Regions from separate parts of the Rouxiella sp. T17 genome, predicted to be linked through region 3. Evidence: predicted binding sites of a transcription regulator. Region 3 holds the regulator's gene; each other region holds the start of a gene.

Region 1 (6,057 bases), on a different contig from region 3:
AAGTAGGTCGCAAACAGCGGCGCAAAGACAAACAGGCCCCACATGCCGTAAACGATACTCGGGATGGCCGCCAGCAGTTCGATAGCGATCCCAAGAGGGCGTTTCAGCCAGTTAGGCGCCAGCTCGGTCAGAAACAGCGAGATACCAAAACTGACCGGAACCGCAATCAGCAGGGCGATAATCGAGGTGACAATCGTGCCGTAAATCGGCACCAGCGCCCCGAATTGCTCGTTGGGCACGTCCCAGGTTTTATTCCACAGGAAAGAGAAACCAAACTTTTCCATGCTTGGCAGGGAAGAAATAAACAGTGAAACGATGATCCCGCCAAGCAGGAATAGCACAATCAGCGCAGCCAGTTTAACCAGCGCGCCGAAAATGAGGTCACCGTGCTTGCCTGGTGCTTTGATGGACGGCGTTTTTGCAGCCATAACACTCTCTTCTTTTCAGATTTATTTCTCTGCCGCCAGAATGTTAGCGAAAGAGCATGAGACAGAAGTCGGGTACTTTATCTCACTTGAACGCTAAGCCAAAATCATTGGCACGGTAGCCGGCTTGCCCTGAAAAATCAGGACTCGCACGGCTACCGTTTCAAGCAAGGCAACTTAGTTAAGCGCTTTGCCGCTGCTGTCTTTGATATTGCTCTTCCACGCGGTTTGAATCTGTGAAACCACGGAGTCTGGCAGAGAAGCGTAATCCAGACCGGTGGTCAGCTGGTCGCCGTTTTTATACGCCCAGTCGAAGAACTTCAGCACTTCAGCGCCCTTCTCGGCATTCTGCTGCTGTTTGTAGACCAGAATAAAGGTGGTGGAAGAGATTGGCCACGCGTTATCGCCTTTCTGGAAAGTCAGATCCTGAGCAAAGGTCTTGCTCCAGTCTGCGCCTTTCGCGGCCGCACTGAAGGAGGCTTCAGAAGGGGCGATGGCTTTACCGTTGGCATCCACCAGCTTGGTGTAAGTCAGGTTGTTTTGCTTGGCGTAAGCGTATTCAACATACCCGATGGAACCCGGCAGACGCTGAACGAACGCGGCCACGCCGTCATTGCCTTTGCCGCCTAAACCGACCGGCCAGTTAACGGTGGTGCCGATGCCGATAGAGCTTTTCCAGTCGGCGTTGGCTTTAGAGAGATAGCTGGTGAACACGAAAGAGGTGCCTGAACCGTCGGCGCGGCGAACCACGGCGATGTTGGTGTCTGGCAGTTTAACGTTCGGGTTCAGCTTGGTGATTTCAGGGTCATTCCACTTCTTGATTTTGCCAAGATAGATGTCGCCCAGCGCTTTGCCGTCGAGGGTTAATTCGCCCGATTTCACACCGGGAATATTGACTGCCAGCACCACGCCACCGATCACGGTAGGGAACTGGAACAGGCCGTTTTTCTCGAGATCGGCATCGCTCATTGGCGCGTCGGATGCACCGAAATCAACGGTTTTGGCGATAATCTGCTTTACGCCGCCGGAAGAACCGATGCCCTGATAGTTAACCTGAACGCCGGTGGCTTTCTGGTAGGCATCTGCCCATTTGGCATACACTGGCGCAGGGAACGTACCGCCCGCGCCGGTTAAATTGGTGGCTGCAAATGCAGAGATAGCGGTTAAAGAGAAGGTCGCTGCCACAATCCCGGCGACGGTGTTACGCATCAGTTTCATATTCCACTCCGGTGGTATTATTTTTCGACGCAGGTCGAAGCTGAGTAAAGTGTTTGGCACAGGAGGAAAATAGGACAATTTGGTGACAGTTAAATGTAGTTTATATGACAGTTTTGTGACAACGCGCAAAAAACCGTCAGCGCGGCCGTTTTGCGCTTTTTCCGGCCTTAATTCTCGCTCAACGCCTGCTATTTCGCGCCACATTGCCGCGTTAGCAGCACGCGATCGATCTTTCCGGTCGCCGTTTTCGGCAGTTCATCCATGACGGTGAAATCATACGGCAACATATAATCGGGCAATAAAAGCGCCGCTTTATGCTGAATAGATGACAGCGCGGGGGTTGAAAAAGAGTCGTTAACAGGGTTTACCTCGCCGCTAGCTGACCTGAGGCTCAGGCAAGCGTGAAGCGACGCGCCATATTTTTCGTGCGGCAACGCAACTATCGCCACTTCCGCAACCTCTTCAATGCAGGAAAAGGCGTTTTCCACCTCGCCCAACTCCACCCGATAGCCGCGCGTTTTCACCAGATTATCGATTCTGCCTTTATAAACGATTTCCCCCTTCTCGTTGATGTAACCGTAATCGCCCGTGCGGAAAACCCGCGTCGGATAATCGTGAAAAGGGCTTTGAATCAGCTTTTGCGCCGTCAACGCCGGCGCATTGAAATAGCCCGCAAAAACCGTGCTGCCGCGCACTAAAATCTCGCCGATTTCGCCTGCGGGCAGCGCGTTGAGGTCATCGTCGACGATATAAATTTCTGCATCATCGACCGGAAAGCCAATCGGAATACTGTCGGACTCGTCGAAAGGCAACGCTACCTGCTGACAAGTGACAATATTGGTTTCGGTCGGACCATAAATGTTCGCCACCTGCGTGCCGGGCAGGCAATCCATAACGCGCTTAAGCCACGCAGGCGAAAAAGGTTCTCCGGCGTAAAGCAGGGTGCGCAGGCTCGGGATGCCGCGTTCCAGCTCGCCTTTCCCCAACCAGCGAATATAGGCCGAAGGCACCGTGTAAACCACGCTGACGGCCTTGTCGCGCATAAAACTCACGACGTTTTTGGGCGTGTTTTCAAAATTTTCCGGCACGATAATTAAGCTGGCGCCGCTGAGCAGCGTGGTGAAAATGTCAAAAACGGACAGGTCGAATTGCAGCGGCGCACGGCTGAAAATCCGGTCTCTGGCGCTTATGTTAAACGCTTTTTTCATCCAGCCGATAAACGAGCAGGCGTTACGGTGGGTGATCATAATGCCCTTCGGCACGCCGGTTGAACCTGAGGTGTAGAGAATATAGGCCACGTTGTCGCTGATATTTTTCTCAATAACCGGCGCGGTCAGTAAGGCATTTTCCGGAAATCTTATCTCTTCGAGAATGGAGATCTCATCTTTATCGACCAGAGTTTGCGTGAGGCCTAAATAACGCCGCTGCACCAGAATATGTTTTAACGCCGCCGTCTCTTTTAAATGACTGACCCAAGCAGCAGGCGCGTGAATATTAATGGGGATATAAATCAGCCCTGCATATAACGCGCCCAGCATCGCACCAATGGCCAACGGCGATACATCGGCAAGCAGGCCAATATGATCGCCCTTTTTCATTCCGCACGTTTGGTAATAACAGAAAAACTGCTGACCGAGTCTTTCTATATCGCGATAACTGTAGCTTTCCTCACCGTAAATAATGGCGGTCTTGCTGGAAAATTCACGTAAAGAGTCGGCCATCATTTCAGAGAGCGTTACGGCATTGATTAACTGCACGCTATTTTTTAAAGACATAGAGCCACCTAATAAGTATTAATCAACACATTGACGGTGCCGGGAAGCTGGCGACATTCAACCACCTGTGAAATCGTGCCGGTGGCGATTTGCGCTAACGCGTTATCGTTTATTGATGAGGAGGTCAACCACGCCAGCCCGCCCGCGGTCCATCCGACGTCGTGAACATATACCGAAAGCATGCCCGCGTTTTTCGCCACGCCCCACGCGACGGACTTAATATGTCCCATCAGGGCATGACTTTTATCTTCTTCAACGCATTGCGGCTCTTCAATGAATCCCTGCAACAGAAAACGCTCATGCGAGGTGGGCAATCTGGGTGAAATTTCCGGCTCGGGAATTCTGAAAGGAGAAAAGAAAAACAGGCTGCCAAGTGAAGATAGAGAAAGCCGTTGGGTTAATCGGAAACCAAACTCATTCATTAATACCTCGAGGCTTTCGTGCCGATAGGCGAGCGATTGCAAGGATTCGCAGGAGGAGATCTGCATTCCAGCGGCATTCTGCTGGCGGCTCAATTCGGTGCAGCCGCACTTGGCGTAATAGCGAAGCCTGGCCTGCGTCGCCTCTTCACTACAGGAAAAGTTGGAGATGATCACCTCGACGTTTCGTCCGTTAAGCTCGCTCAGTACCTTTCGGGGAGAACGTAAATTGCCAAAGCAGTTGAAAGGAAAGAAGACGCAGCATTTGTCGGCGAGCAGGCTCTCTGGATTGGGAAAGACGCAGTGCAGATGTTCAGCCGAAAGGTGTTCTATTTGCGCGCTACAGTTTGGCGGTAACGAGCAGGCGCTGACGCGAACTTTTCCGAGCTCGGCCAACCACTTGACCAGCTCGATTCCGCGATAGTTCACCCCGTGTTTGAGCGCGACGTGCAGATAGCGCCCATAACCGCAGCCAATTTCCAGAAACTGATGCAGCGTGCCGGCCGATTTCTCGAGATAGGCCGCCACGGCGCGCTTCTCTTCAATCAAAAAATCCGCGACGTCGGGCGTTAACATTCTGCCATCGAACATGCGCCAGCCGTTGTTTTGGCCATAAAATTTCTCGACGCTATCGGGCATCATTTCTTCACACATCAGCATCTGTTACTCCTTCGGGCTGCAAGGCCACGCCCGCGCGCATCCACTGCTGCTTGATATCGGCAAACAGAGTGAGTAGATGATCGATTTGCCGTGGCGTATTGAGCGCCGTCACCGTAATGCGCAGCGCCTCTTTCCCTTTTGGCATGGTCGGATAAGGGCAGGCAGTGAGAAAAATGCCGTGCTGATACAGGTATTTAGAAGCAGTAATCAGCGTCTGCGTGTTGCCAGCCCAAACGGAAATAATCGGAAACAGCGTTTGGGTCATGACGTGAAAACCCAGCCCGCGCAGGCCGTCGACCAGCATTCGAGTAAGCCGATAAACTTCGGCACGGCGCGCTTCGCCAATTTTCGGCAGCAGATCGAGGGCGGCATCCAGCACGCCCAGGCAAAACGGCGTCGAGGGATGGGTATAATCGAGCGGCTTGGCGTAGGCCATCAGAGACTCTTTCATCTCGGGGGTGACGGCGGCAAAGGCCGCGCTGGCCGCCAAACCTTTGGCCGTGCCCGCGACGTACATCGTATTGGCGGAAGAGGCGCCGCAATAGTTAATCGCGCCATTGCCGTGCTTGCCGTACGGGTGTTCGGCATCGGGCTGCTCGCCGATAAAGCCGAAGCCGTGGCCGTCGTCGATGTACAGCAGCGCGTTGTAATATTCCACCAGCGGAATGAGGCCGGGCAAGTCGGCGTAGTCGCCCGTCATGCTGTAAACCCCGTCGACGCAGACCATTTTTCGCGGGCAGTGTTGATGCGTTTTCAGTAGCGTTTCGAGCGCCAACATGTCGCCCTGCGGAAAGCTTTTTAAAATCGCACCTTTATCACGGGCCATTTGCGCCGCCTGATACATCGTGGCGTGCGCGGCCTTGTCGAGCAGGATCAGGTCACCTTTTTGTATCAGTGCCGGAATAATGCCGATGCTGGTGAGCGTAGTATTCGGAAAAAGCAGCGTCTCTTCTGCACCAATAAATTTCGCCAGTTTCTGTTCAACGTGGGTAAACAGCTCGTGATAACCCATTAATCGCGCGCGGCTGGTGTGCATGCCGAACTCTCTCGCCGCCTGCACGCCTCGATCGAGGAGTTTTTCCTGCTCGCAGTCAAAACCCAAATAATTACACGAGGCGAAATCGTAGAGCGTTTTACCGTAACTGTCGGTAAGTTCTCGCTGATTTACGCGGGTAATTCTCACGTCATATTGTTGGCTCTGCTTTAGCACTAACAGCAGCGGATCGCGTTCACTGGAACTTTGTTGTAAAAAGCTATTTTGAATATTCATGATATTCCCATTACTGGAGAAATTTCCGGGAGCGTAAAATTGCGCCCTCGGCCACGCCGAATTCCCTTGAAAATAAACAGGCAAAAGAATGACAATTATTTAAACCGTTAATAGGAGGTGATGGTTATTTTATAAATTTTACGGATTTATTAAGCATCTATTATTCACGGGAATGATTGCTCCTACTTTTTTAATCAAAATAGCGTGATATAAACAGCCGCAAATAATCGTCGTGACAACCTTATAAAATAATTGGCGCAATAAATATCATAAAACACTTTTTTAGCGTT
Region 2 (6,057 bases), on a different contig from region 3:
TTTCTCTTTATCAAGGTTTGGCGTGTTATCGCGACCATAGCCGTAAAGGCCCATGTGATCACGGCGCGCGCTTTCACCAATCACGAATACCACGTAGAGGTCGTTGATATCTTTTGGTGGCACGTAGGTGAAATGTTTCGCCGGATCAAAGAGATTTTTGTTGTCTTCGGCCTGGCTGTAAGAGCTGTAGATGAACAGGCCCAGCGCCGACAACCAGTTGGACGGTGAGTAAGTTCCCGCTACGACGCCGCCATAGCTCGCCATCATGCGATTGCTGACTTTGTCGTGCGCTTCCTGCGCATCGCCCATCAGTTTTAACGGCACCCAACACGCCAGCCCGCTCACCACCAATAAAAGCAGTTTCAGCCCCAGCTTGCGCAATGTGGTTTCACGCAGCGATGCGCCAGGCATCTTGCTGAACCATAATGGAATCAAGGGGATCAGGCTGAGTAAAATAGTCCAGATAATGAAATGATTGCCAACGGACTCTTTCGAGAGATCCAGCGAGTCAAACGCCAGCGCCGAGGCCAGAATGCCGTAGCCAATATCGACGTTGAAAACAATCATGTAATAGCCAGCCGCCACCGAAGAAACGATAACAATGCTAAGCAGCAGGCGGAAAACGGTTTTACCGGTAAACGAAACGAGCACCGTGAGGAAATAGACCAGCGCGAACGCGGCGACCATTTCAACTAACAGCGACAGGCCGTTGTTGTAGTGCAGTTGATGATAGCGGCGGTAGAAAATCGGGATGTTAAGCAGTATGCCCAAGTACAACGCGATAAAGAGTGATACTTTTTGTTGCGATAGCTTTTGTTGAAATAAGGCTCTTAGTTTATACATCAGGGGCTTAAGGCTCTTTTAAAAAGTTCTGTCTGCGGCGGCTGCACGCGCGTGCCGGCGCCAACGTCTCAAAAGAGCACATTACATGACTGCCGATAACCGTATCAGACCCTTAAACCCGCAGAAACGTTGCATTTTTCTCGTTGCAAAAACCAAATAAATGTAACAATCTTTACGATATCTTTTTAATTCAGAGACTTATAAACACGAAAATAATTAAGTTTTTCACACTTATTTAAATAATATTTAAGTTTCCGCCTTTTTTATTCATTCGGTTTCAACGAGTTGGCAATGTTCGGAAACGCTAGCACAAAACGCGTTTTACCGTCTGGCAGCTGATGAACGCTAACATCGCCGTGATGCAGGGCCATAATGGCGTGAACGATAGCCAGCCCCAGCCCGTTGGAACTTCCGCCTTCACTGCGCGACGGATCGGCGCGATAAAAACGGTCAAACAGTTTGTCGCGCTTATCGGCGGGGATCGCGGGCCCGGCATTGTCGACGTTAATCACGCTGTATCTGGCCTGATGCTCAACCGAAACCTCGACCTCGCTGTTCTCGTCGCCATAGTTAATCGCGTTGGCGACCAGATTACTCAACGCTCGTTGAAATAGCAGCGCATCGGCAAATACCACGCCATCGCCGTGACAACGCAGCTGAATGCCCCGCTCTTCGGCCAATCCTTCGAAATAGTCCACCACCCGCAGGGTCTCGTTTTCCAGCGACAGCGGCGCAATGCTCAATACTGACCGGGCGTGCGAGGCGCGCGCCAGAAACAGAATATTTTCGACCATCCGAGAGATACGCTCCAGCTCGCCCATATTATTGGCCAACAACGTTTCATACTCTTCCGTGCTGCGCGTTTGATACAGCGCGACCTGGCAATGCCCCATCAGCGCGCCAATGGGCGTGCGGATTTCATGCGCCAAATCGGCGGAAAACTGGTTCAGCCGCTGATAGCCTTCTGCCAGCCTATCCAGCATTTCATTAAACGAACGGATTAATTGCTGCAGCTCGCGCGGCGCTTTTTCTTCGCTGAGACGCGTGGAGAGGCTGGTCGGATGGATCCCCGCCGCCTCCTGCGCCATTTTTTCCAGCGGACGCAGGCCGCGGCGGATAACGATATAACCCAGCCCCGCGATCAGCGCGTAGGCCAGCAGCACGGAGGCAATAATTTCCCAGCGAAACGCCACCAGCATCCGCGTTTCAGCCGTTAAAAAGTGTGCGCCAAGAATTTCGACCGTCTGACCATCCTTCATCCGCACTTCTCCGGCGGCAAAGCGCACTGGCGTGCCATCTTCCGCCTGTAAATGATGAACGTTTTTTAAGGTAAACGCCTGCCCTGCCGGCACGGGATCGACGGTAGGTAATAAAATATGACTTGGATTGACGTTGATCAACGGCTCTTGACCCGTGACACGAAAACGCAGGATATCGCGCTCGTTGCCCAGCATATTCTCGAAAAGTCCGGGATTATGGCTAAGTTGGTTCAGCGGAAAATCGCTGCCTAACAGCTGACGGAAATACTGCACGCGGCCTGTGACCTGATAATCCGCGCGACGCACCATCTCTTTTTCCATCGCGTAATAAAGATAAAATCCTACGCTGCTGACCACCAGCGCGGCGATAAGCGCAAACAGCAAGGTTGAACGCAAGGTTAGCGAAAAGGATCGACGAGGAATCAAGGGGTTATTCATAATCACGCACTTCACAGACATAGCCGATACCGCGCACGGTATGGATCAGTTTCACATCATAAGGTCGGTCGATTTTACTGCGCAGGCGTTTTACCGCCACGTCGACCACGTTGGTATCGCTATCGAAATTCATGTCCCACACCTGCGAGGCGATCATCGTCCGCGAAAGCACCTCGCTTTCACGGCGCATCAGCAGGTGCAGCAACATAAACTCTTTGTTAGTCAGCGGGATAACGGTTTCCTGCCGCGTCACTTTGCGGCGCAGCACGTCGAGATGCAGATCGGCCAGCGAATAGGTATCGGACTCGCGAACAGTGCCACGACGCAGCAACGTGCGCAGTCGAAGACTGAGCTCGGTAAAAGAGAACGGCTTGATCAGATAGTCGTCGGCGCCCAGCTCCAGCCCGTGAATACGGTCCTGAACCTCGTCTCTGGCCGTTAGAAAAAGCACCGGCACGTCACTTTTTTTACGCAACACTTCCATCACCTGCCAGCCGTTTAACCCCGGCAGCATGACGTCGAGGATCACCGCGTCGAAGCTCTCTTCGAGGGCCATAAAGAGCCCGTCCGCGCCGTTACGCGCTAAATCGACCCGATAGCCCGCTTCGCCGAGCCCCTTTTTCAGGTAATCGCCGGTGCTGACGTCATCTTCAATAACCAGTATTCGCATTGCTGCCTCTATCGCCGCTGTTCTCGTTAAAGTCTATCAGTTCTGTTCGCAACCTTTGATGACAATATTGTCATCAACTTGTCATCTGTGGGTCCCGGTTGATCATTCACTCTTACTATCATTATTGAACGGCTTACGTTTCACGTTGCCTTTCAGGTTCGACTTTATGGCTTTATCTCAGAATGACGACATCTCGTGTCTTTTCTTTTTCTCACGTTAAAAAGTTGGAGAGTATTATGATTAAGTCCTCACGCCTTGCCGGTTTGCTGCTGTCATCCCTGTTGATGACCAGCGGAGCCTTCGCCGCCGACGCCAGCAACACCATCAAGCCAACGCGCGGCACTATCGACGCAGTGACCCCGACCTCCGTTACGCTGACCACGCGTCAGGGTGAAAAACTCGACGTAAAACTGACCGATCAGACCAAAATCACGCAGGTCACCGAAGGTAAAATGTCTGATATTCAGGCAGATAGCTTCATCGGTACTGCCGCGGTTCCACAGGCTAATGGCACGCTGAAGGCGCTGGAAGTTCACGTCTTTGCACCCAGCTTGCGTGGCAGCGGTGAAGGCTTCAACCCGTTTGAATCTGCCGATGGCAAGGTCAATACCATGACTAACGGGACTGTTGGCAAGCTGGTTAACAGCAATGGCCGCACGCTGACCGTGAAATATCAGAACGGCGAGAAAACGGTGATTGTTCCTGACAACGTGCCGGTTGTGCTGCTGGCGCCGGGCGATCGCAGCCTGTTGAAACCGGGCGCGCACATCGTGCTGTTCCCGATTAAAGATGCACAGGGCGCACTGGCTGCTCGCGGTATCGCAGCAGGTAAAGACGGCGTGACCCCACCGATGTAATGCGCTTGCGCGTTAATGCTGTAAAAGTACTGTAGTTTACGATCCCAGCCCGCCTCCCTCACGTGTCTGCGTTTCAGGGCGGGCTGGGGTTGTGCTACCTAGAAGTTGCCCTTCAAGGAAGCCCTCGATGCGTAAAAAAAGAATCCATCCCTGGCCTGTTCGGCTATGTCACTGGATAAATGTGCTGGTAATGATCGGCATGGTGATGAGTGGTTGGGGAATCTATAACGCTGACCCTATTTTCGGTTTTACCTTTCCCCAAATGACCACCCTCGGCGGCTGGCTCGGCGGCAATATCGCCTGGCATCTGGCGGTAATGTGGCTATTAGCGGCTAACGGACTGTTTTACGTGCTTTGGGGAGTGTTCAGCGGCCATTTCACGCGCCGTTTTTTCCCTTTTACGCCGAAATCGGTGTGGCACGATTTTATCAACGCCCTGCGCTTTCGCCTGTCGCATAAATCCAATCAATACAACGCGGTGCAAAAGCTGATGTACGTTGGCGTGTTACTGCTCGGCCTGCTGTTGGTGCTTTCGGGGTTATCCATCTGGAAACCGGTACAGCTGAGCGGACTGGTCGCGCTGATGGGCGGCTTTACGATTGCCCGTTATGTTCATTTTTTTGCGATGAGCGGCATCATGCTGTTTGTGGTCGTTCACGTCGCGATGGTGCTGCTGGTGCCTAAAACCTTGCCGAGCATGATTACCGGCGGTCAGGCAGTGCCCACTAATTCAGGAGATTCCGTCGATGAGTGATGAGAAAAAGCGGCCTAAAATCATTCTCGAGCCGGATCAGCGCAAACAGCTGGTGAATATTCAACGCCGCCTGATGATTAAATCGGGCCTGACGCTGGGCGCAGTCTCGATGCTCACCGGCTGTAATATGCAGGACGGCGACGAGGTCGATAAAGTGCTGTGGGCGATGTCACGCTGGAACGATCGCGTGCAGGGCTGGCTGTTTGGCGGGCAGAAGCTGGCACAAACTTATCGCGCGGATCAGATAACGCACCCTTTCCCGTTCAATGCTTTTTATCCTGAATACAACGTGCCGGAAATCGACATTCCCAATTTTCGTCTGGAAGTCTCCGGTAAAGTCGAAAAGAAAGCACCGTGGACGCTGGAGCAGCTGCAACGCCTGCGGCAGAGCAGTCAGATTACGCGGCTTATCTGCATCGAAGGCTGGAGCGCCATCGGCCAGTGGAGCGGCGTGCCGTTGAAGACGTTCCTCGAGCATGTCGGGGCGGATCTCAACTGCAAATATGTCGGTTTCAAATGTGACGATCGCTATTATTCGAGCATTGATATGGCGACCGCGCTGCATCCGCAAACTATTTTAGCGCTGGATTTCGGCGGCAAGCCGCTGCCTGCTGATTTTGGTTATCCGCTTAGATTGCGCATGCCAACCAAGCTGGGCTTCAAAAATGCCAAGCACATTGGCGCAATTTTCGTGACGGATACTTATCCGGGCGGCTATTGGGAAGATCAGGGCTACAACTGGTACAGCGGGATCTAAGTAGAATAGAAAGTTAAGTAGAATAGAAAGTTAAGTAGCGTTGAGAGTTAGCAGAGTCGAGAGTTACGACAGTAAAAATTCAGCAGTAAAAATGACAAAAAGAAAAACCGCCCCTTGAGGCGGTTTTTTTTCGAATCTTGGCGGCTAGAACAATAAAGATTAAGCCGCCAAAGTTCGGCAATTAGAAGCGGTAACCCACGCCTGCGATCCAGGTGCCAACGTCGGTGTTGCGGATACGGCTCTGCTCGTAAGAGAAGTCCAGTGCAACGTTTTCGATTGGGTTGAACTGCAGACCAGCGCCATAGGTGAAGCCAGCGTCAGTTGGTTCGTTACGACGACGGTCAGTGGTAGACTGTGCGTTCTGGATAGTGTCCCACTCAGCTACGCTCACACCGACTACACCGTAGATGCTTGCCCAGTCGTTGATGCGGAATGCAGGACCTGCAGTCACGCCGTAGTAAGTGCCTTTCTTGTAAGTA
Region 3 (6,057 bases):
CACTGCTGCAACCAGTTCAACCCGCGTTGCTGCTGCGCCGACTGGGCAAGCTGGCTTTTCTCCTGCTCCACAAGCTGGACGAGTTCCTGCTCCAACCGCTGGCGCTGCTCGTCGCTCAGCAGTTCGATGCCCGCCGCGCGCTGGTGCAGCTGGTCGAGATCGACCCTTGCCTGCTTGTGCCGCTCGAAAACCTGCGCCGACAGGCGGCCATAAATCTCCGTGCCCGTCAGCTCTTCGAGCAAATCGGCGCGTTCGTTAGGTTTGGCATTAAGGAAGGCGGCAAACTGACCCTGCGACAGCATCATCGATTTGGTAAAACGGCCAAAATCCAGCCCCGTCAGCTCGGCGATGGCGGGCAGTTTGTCGCGCACCTTGTCAGCCAGAATCTTGCCATCGGCGATTTGTGCCAGCTCGACTTTGGGCGCCTGTAAATTGCCGGTCGGCGAATTGCCCGCGCGACGCTGGCTCCAGAAGGCGCGATAGCCGACACCTTTGACCTCAAATTCCACCTCGGCCAGCGATTCGGAGGTGTGACGAGTCATCAGCTCGTTTTGCGTGGGCGAAACTTCGAGCCGTGGCGTTTTGTGGTACAGCGCCAGACAAATCGCGTCGAGCAGGGTGGTTTTCCCCGCGCCGGTCGCGCCGGTAATCGCAAACAGCCCGTTGCTGGCAAAAGGCTCGGCGGTGAAATCAATCTTCCATTCGCCCTGTAGTGAATTAATGTTTTTTAAACGCAGCGAGAGAATTTTCACGGCTTGACCCCATCTGCCGACGTGATTTCGTCCGCGGAATAGTCGTGTTCAACCTCTTCAATCAGCTGGGAAAACAGCGTACGAATCCTTTGCTGACGGCCTTCTTCGGCCGTAGAGTCCTGCGCCAGACGGCGTTCAAATACTTCACTCACGCTGAGCTCCTTAAGCGTCTCTTTTTCCTGCTGCAACAGGCCCTGCATTCTTTGCTCTTTACTGCGCCGAAGCAGCACCACCTCGACCGGCAGCGGATCGGTGAGCTGCTGAATGCGGCGCTGAATATCGCTGAGATAATCCTGCGTGGCGACCTCGATATCCAGCCACACCACGGGGCCGTTTTCGCGCTGTTCGTAGGCCAGCAGCTGCTGTTCGATTTCGATCAGCGTGCCGCGAATAATTTCCATCGGCTGGGTGCGCGGCACGAATAATGGTTCGACTGAATTCAGCGTAGCGTCTGTAAAATCAAGCAGATAAACACTTTTTTCATTGCTCGCTTCATCAAAACTTAGCGGAATAGGCGAGCCGCTGTAGCGAATGTGTCTGGTTTTGGCAATCTTCTGCGCGCGATGAATGTGGCCAAGCGCCACGTAATCTGCGGGCGGAAAAGCCTGCGCAGGGAAGGCGTCGAGGCTGCCGATATAAATGTCGCGCACTGAATCGGACGTGGTAACGCCGACGGTGGTCAAATGCCCCGTCGCGATAATCGGCAGCGCGAGGCCGAGCGCGTCGCGCTGTGCGCAGGCCGCCTGATACAGCGCCGAATAATGTTGCGTAATGGCTTCCTGTAGCGCCAGCTGCTTGTCATTACCGGACTCTCCGGCCCGGCTCGCCAGCAGGTCACGCGGGCGTAAAAACGGGATCGCGCAGAGGATCGCGCCGGGTTTTCCCTGTCGATCGTTTAAAGTAATGACCTGACGCGCCAGATCTTCGCCGACAGTCGCGATCACCTGCGTATTCAGGCAGGAAAGCAGCTCGCGCGATTCGTTGAGCGTAGCGACGGAATCATGATTACCGGCCAACACCACCAGCTGACAGCCGGTGCGCTGAAGATTGACAATAAAACGGTTGTACAGCTCGCGCGCATAGCTCGGCGGCGAACCGGTATCGAAAATATCGCCCGCGACGATCACCGCATCAACCTGATGAATCTCGACCTGCGAGACCAGCCAGTCGAGAAAGGCCTGATGTTCCGGCGCGCGGCTTTTGGTAAAAAAGTACTGACCAAGATGCCAGTCGGAGGTGTGTATCAGTCGCATGAGGGTCTCGCGGTAGCGGTAACAGGCGGCAAGTATAAACGGCCTGCCTAGCCGCTGTCGTTGGAAAAACGTTGCAGCGACAATCGTCTGCGGCAAATATGACAGTGTGACGAGCCAATGTTGCACGGCGGATTTTTATTCATAAATCTGTCACAAAACTGACGCATAATGACCGCCGAAATCAAAATTAAGTACGCTAACTTATTGGCAGGCTATCAAAATGGCTAGACGCATATTAGTTGTGGAAGATGAAGCACCGATCCGTGAAATGGTCTGTTTTGTCCTTGAGCAGAATGGTTATCACCCTGTTGAAGCCGAAGATTTCGATTCGGCCGTCAATCTCCTGATTGAGCCTTATCCCGAGTTAATTTTACTCGACTGGATGTTACCCGGCGGTTCCGGCATTCAGTTTATCAAGCATCTTAAACGCGAAGCGCTGACCCGCGACATTCCGGTCATGATGCTGACCGCGCGTGGCGAAGAGGAAGATCGCGTACGCGGGCTGGAAGTGGGAGCCGACGACTATATTACCAAGCCGTTTTCACCTAAAGAGCTGGTCGCGCGCATTAAAGCCGTCATGCGCCGTATTTCACCGATGGCGGTGGAAGAGGTGATTGATATGAAAGGGTTGCTGCTCGATCCCTCTTCACATCGCGTGATGGCCAATGAATTGGCGCTCGACATGGGCCCGACCGAATTCAAACTGCTGCACTTCTTTATGACTCACTCCGAACGCGTTTACAGCCGTGAACAATTGCTTAACAATGTCTGGGGCACTAACGTGTACGTGGAAGACCGCACGGTAGACGTGCACATTCGTCGCCTGCGCAAAGCGCTGGAAAGCAGCGGTCACGATCGCATGATTCAGACGGTTCGTGGAACAGGCTACCGTTTCTCCACCCGTTTCTAGATTCTTGACCCTGGCCTTGTCCCCGTACTTTTTATTCTAAACAACAAGGCTTCACTCACAGCGGAGATACTGTGTGTTAGAACGATTGTCGTGGAAACGGCTGGCGGGCGAACTGTTTATGTTCTGCTGTCCGGCACTCATTCTTGCCATCTTTATCGGCTACCTGCCGTGGCTGTTATTGGCGTCGCTGGTTGCGGCGTTAGGCTGGAACTATTTTAACCAGCTTAAACTTTCCCACTGGCTGTGGCTCGACCGCAGTATCACACCGCCCAGCGGATTATGGAGCTGGGAACCGCTGTTTTACGGCCTCAATCAAATGCAGATGCGCAACCGGCGCAGAAGGCGCGAGCTGGCGCTGCTGATCAAACGCTTTCGCAGCGGGGCCGAATCGCTGCCTGACGCCGTGGTGCTGACAACCGAAGAGGGCAATATTTTCTGGTGTAACGGACTGGCGCAACAGCTTCTCGGTTTCCGTTGGCCTGAAGATAATGGCCAGCATCTGTTTAACCTGCTGCGTTACCCCGAGCTGCGACTGTGGATCCAAAGCCAGGATTTCAGTCGTCCGCTGACTCTCCAGCTTAATAATGGTCATTGGGTCGAGTTCCGCGTGATGCCCTATTCCGAAGGGCAACTGCTGATCGTCGCCCGTGATGTGACCCAAATGCGCCAGCTCGAAGGCGCACGGCGTAACTTCTTTGCCAATGTCAGTCACGAGCTGCGCACGCCGCTGACGGTGTTGCAGGGTTATCTGGAAATGATGGATGACGATTCGCTGGAAGGGCCTTTCCGCAGCAAGGCGCTGGACACCATGCAGGAGCAGACGCGGCGCATGGAAGGATTGGTCAAGCAGCTGCTGACGCTGTCTAGAATCGAAGCGGCTACTAACATAGACCTACAGGAAAAGGTCGATATTCCGGCCATGCTCGGCATGTTGGAGCACGAAGTGCAAACGCTGAGCAATGGCCGCCACCAGATTACCTTTACTGTCGATGAGCAGCTCAAGGTGTTTGGCAATGACGATCAGCTGCGCAGCGCCGTATCGAATCTGGTTTATAACTCGGTTAATCACACGCCGACCGGCACGAAAATTGACGTTCGCTGGCAACAAACGCCGCAGGGCGCGCAGTTTGAGGTTAGCGACAACGGCCCCGGTATCGCCTCACAGCATATTCCGCGCCTGACCGAACGCTTTTATCGCGTCGATAAGGCCCGTTCGCGCCAGACCGGCGGCAGCGGATTAGGTTTGGCAATCGTAAAACACGCGGTAAATCATCATCATGCACAGCTCAATATTTCCAGTGAGCTTGGAAAAGGCACGCGCTTTACCTTTACGCTGCCGCCGCGTTTAATTGTCGGACGTTAAGATTAATAAATTGATTACGGGAAATTCTGACGCCCGATCATGAATTTTTTTCAAGTAAGATGAAAATTCTTCGTTTTGTGATGAACTCCTTTCATGGCAGGATAGCCTTAAAGCCGTTTAGACATCCAGATGTCTAAATGTCACTCTCAGTAATTATTAACATTGTTAACTAATTATTCCGAGTTGAGGCGTCCTTATTCATCTAGTGCCTTGATGCCTGCCATCGAGGCTATGCCAGGAGTTCATTATGTCTGTTACCAATCCTGTTTACCGCGCCGAAGTTGTCGGCAGTTTCCTGCGTCCAGAAGCGCTGAAGTTGGCTCGCCAGCAGTTTAAAGCGGGCGAAATCGATGCTGCACAGCTGCGCGCCGTGGAAGATACTGAAATTCGCCGCGTGGTTGAGCTGCAACGTGCAGCCGGTTTGCAAGTGGTCACTGACGGTGAATTCCGCCGCGCGTGGTGGCACTTTGACTTCTTTGAAGGTCTGCAAGGCGTAGAAGGTTACGATGCCGAGCAGGGTATTCAGTTTAACGGCGTGCAGACGAAATCCCGTAGCATCAAAGTGGTCGACAAGATTGCCTTTGGCGAGCACGAGATGGTGGAGCATTTCCGCTTTTTGAAAAGCATCAGCGGTGACGCAGTGGCGAAAATGACCATTCCTAGCCCGAGCGTGATGCATTTCCGTTTCAATCGCGATGCAGTAAAAGACGTGTATCCAAACATCGAAGACTATTTCGATGACTTGGCGCAGGTTTATCGTGATGCGATTCAGGCTTTCTACGCCGCAGGCTGCCGTTATCTGCAACTAGACGACACCGTTTGGGCCTATCTGTGCTCCGAAGACCAGAAAAAGCAGATCATCGCCCGTGGCGATACGCCGGAAGGATTGGCAAAAACCTATGCTCGCGTGCTGAATAAGGCGATCGAAGGCAAGCCGGACGACCTGATCATCGGCCTGCACGTCTGTCGCGGTAACTTCCGTTCGACCTGGATTTCCGAAGGTGGCTACGAGCCGGTGGCAGAAGTGCTGTTTGGCGGCGTGAATATCGACCGTTTCTTCCTGGAATATGACAACGAACGTTCAGGCGGTTTCGAGCCTCTGCGTTTCATCAAACCGGGTCAGCAGCAGGCGGTTCTCGGCCTGATCACCACCAAAACCGGTGATCTTGAGCTGGCAAAAGATGTCGAGACGCGTATCAGAGAAGCGACGGAATATCTGGATATCAAACAGATCTGCCTCAGCCCGCAGTGTGGTTTTGCTTCAACGGAAGAGGGTAATAGTCTCACCGAAAAGCAACAGTGGGATAAACTCAAACTCGTCGTCGATCTCGCCGCCAAGATTTGGTAACGCTGGATCTTTCGAACCACAGATGCGTTGGCTTCCTTCGCCCACCCCAGTCACTTACCAATGTAAGCTCCTGGGGATGAGCTTAGTCGCCGCCTTCCTGTGATTCGAAATCTCTGCGCTTGGATGCGGTGACGCTGGATCTTTCGAACCATAGATGCGTTGGCTTCCTTCGCCCACCCCAGTCACTTACCAATGTAAGCTCCTGGGGATGAGCTTAGTTGCCGCCTTCCTGTAATTCGAAATCTCTGCGCTTGGATCGAGATGTTTGATTTAAAAAAGATTATAAAAATGGGCGTAATTGCTAAATAAACGTTGCCCAAGTGATCATTATCTCCCGAATAATTGTGCGTGAAATGACCCTAATCCGGTTGTTTCGCGCACTTTTCATTTCTTTAAAGCTCGAAATGGGCATTTGTTGCTCATTAATCATA

The links. Region 3 encodes PhoB, which activates phosphate uptake and scavenging genes when phosphate is short. Its sites were predicted from a motif close to CTGTCATAAAACTGNCNNAT; they were not measured.
Region 1: the regulator PhoB is predicted to act here: its motif matches at 1,746-1,765, upstream of pstS (phosphate ABC transporter substrate-binding protein PstS).
Region 2: the regulator PhoB is predicted to act here: its motif matches at 3,278-3,297, upstream of SC206_RS12935 (heavy metal response regulator transcription factor).

The regions. Positions count from the first base shown of each region.
Region 1 is NZ_JAWUEA010000027.1:37,041-43,097, reverse strand. Features, by position in the region: gene pstC (phosphate ABC transporter permease PstC) at 1-428, opposite strand, end outside; gene pstS (phosphate ABC transporter substrate-binding protein PstS) at 603-1,643, opposite strand; gene SC206_RS08005 (amino acid adenylation domain-containing protein) at 1,832-3,418, opposite strand; gene SC206_RS08000 (hypothetical protein) at 3,427-4,497, opposite strand; gene SC206_RS07995 (aminotransferase class I/II-fold pyridoxal phosphate-dependent enzyme) at 4,484-5,767, opposite strand.
Region 2 is NZ_JAWUEA010000034.1:2,143-8,199, forward strand. Features, by position in the region: gene eptB (kdo(2)-lipid A phosphoethanolamine 7''-transferase) at 1-843, opposite strand, end outside; gene SC206_RS12930 (heavy metal sensor histidine kinase) at 1,107-2,540, opposite strand; gene SC206_RS12935 (heavy metal response regulator transcription factor) at 2,533-3,210, opposite strand; gene SC206_RS12940 (hypothetical protein) at 3,447-4,067, shown strand; gene SC206_RS12945 (cytochrome b/b6 domain-containing protein) at 4,195-4,821, shown strand; gene SC206_RS12950 (molybdopterin-dependent oxidoreductase) at 4,814-5,578, shown strand; gene ompX (outer membrane protein OmpX) at 5,760-6,057, opposite strand, start outside.
Region 3 is NZ_JAWUEA010000035.1:104,402-110,458, forward strand. Features, by position in the region: gene sbcC (exonuclease subunit SbcC) at 1-752, opposite strand, end outside; gene sbcD (exonuclease subunit SbcD) at 749-2,005, opposite strand; gene phoB (phosphate response regulator transcription factor PhoB) at 2,226-2,915, shown strand; gene phoR (phosphate regulon sensor histidine kinase PhoR) at 2,989-4,278, shown strand; gene SC206_RS13945 (cobalamin-independent methionine synthase II family protein) at 4,526-5,626, shown strand.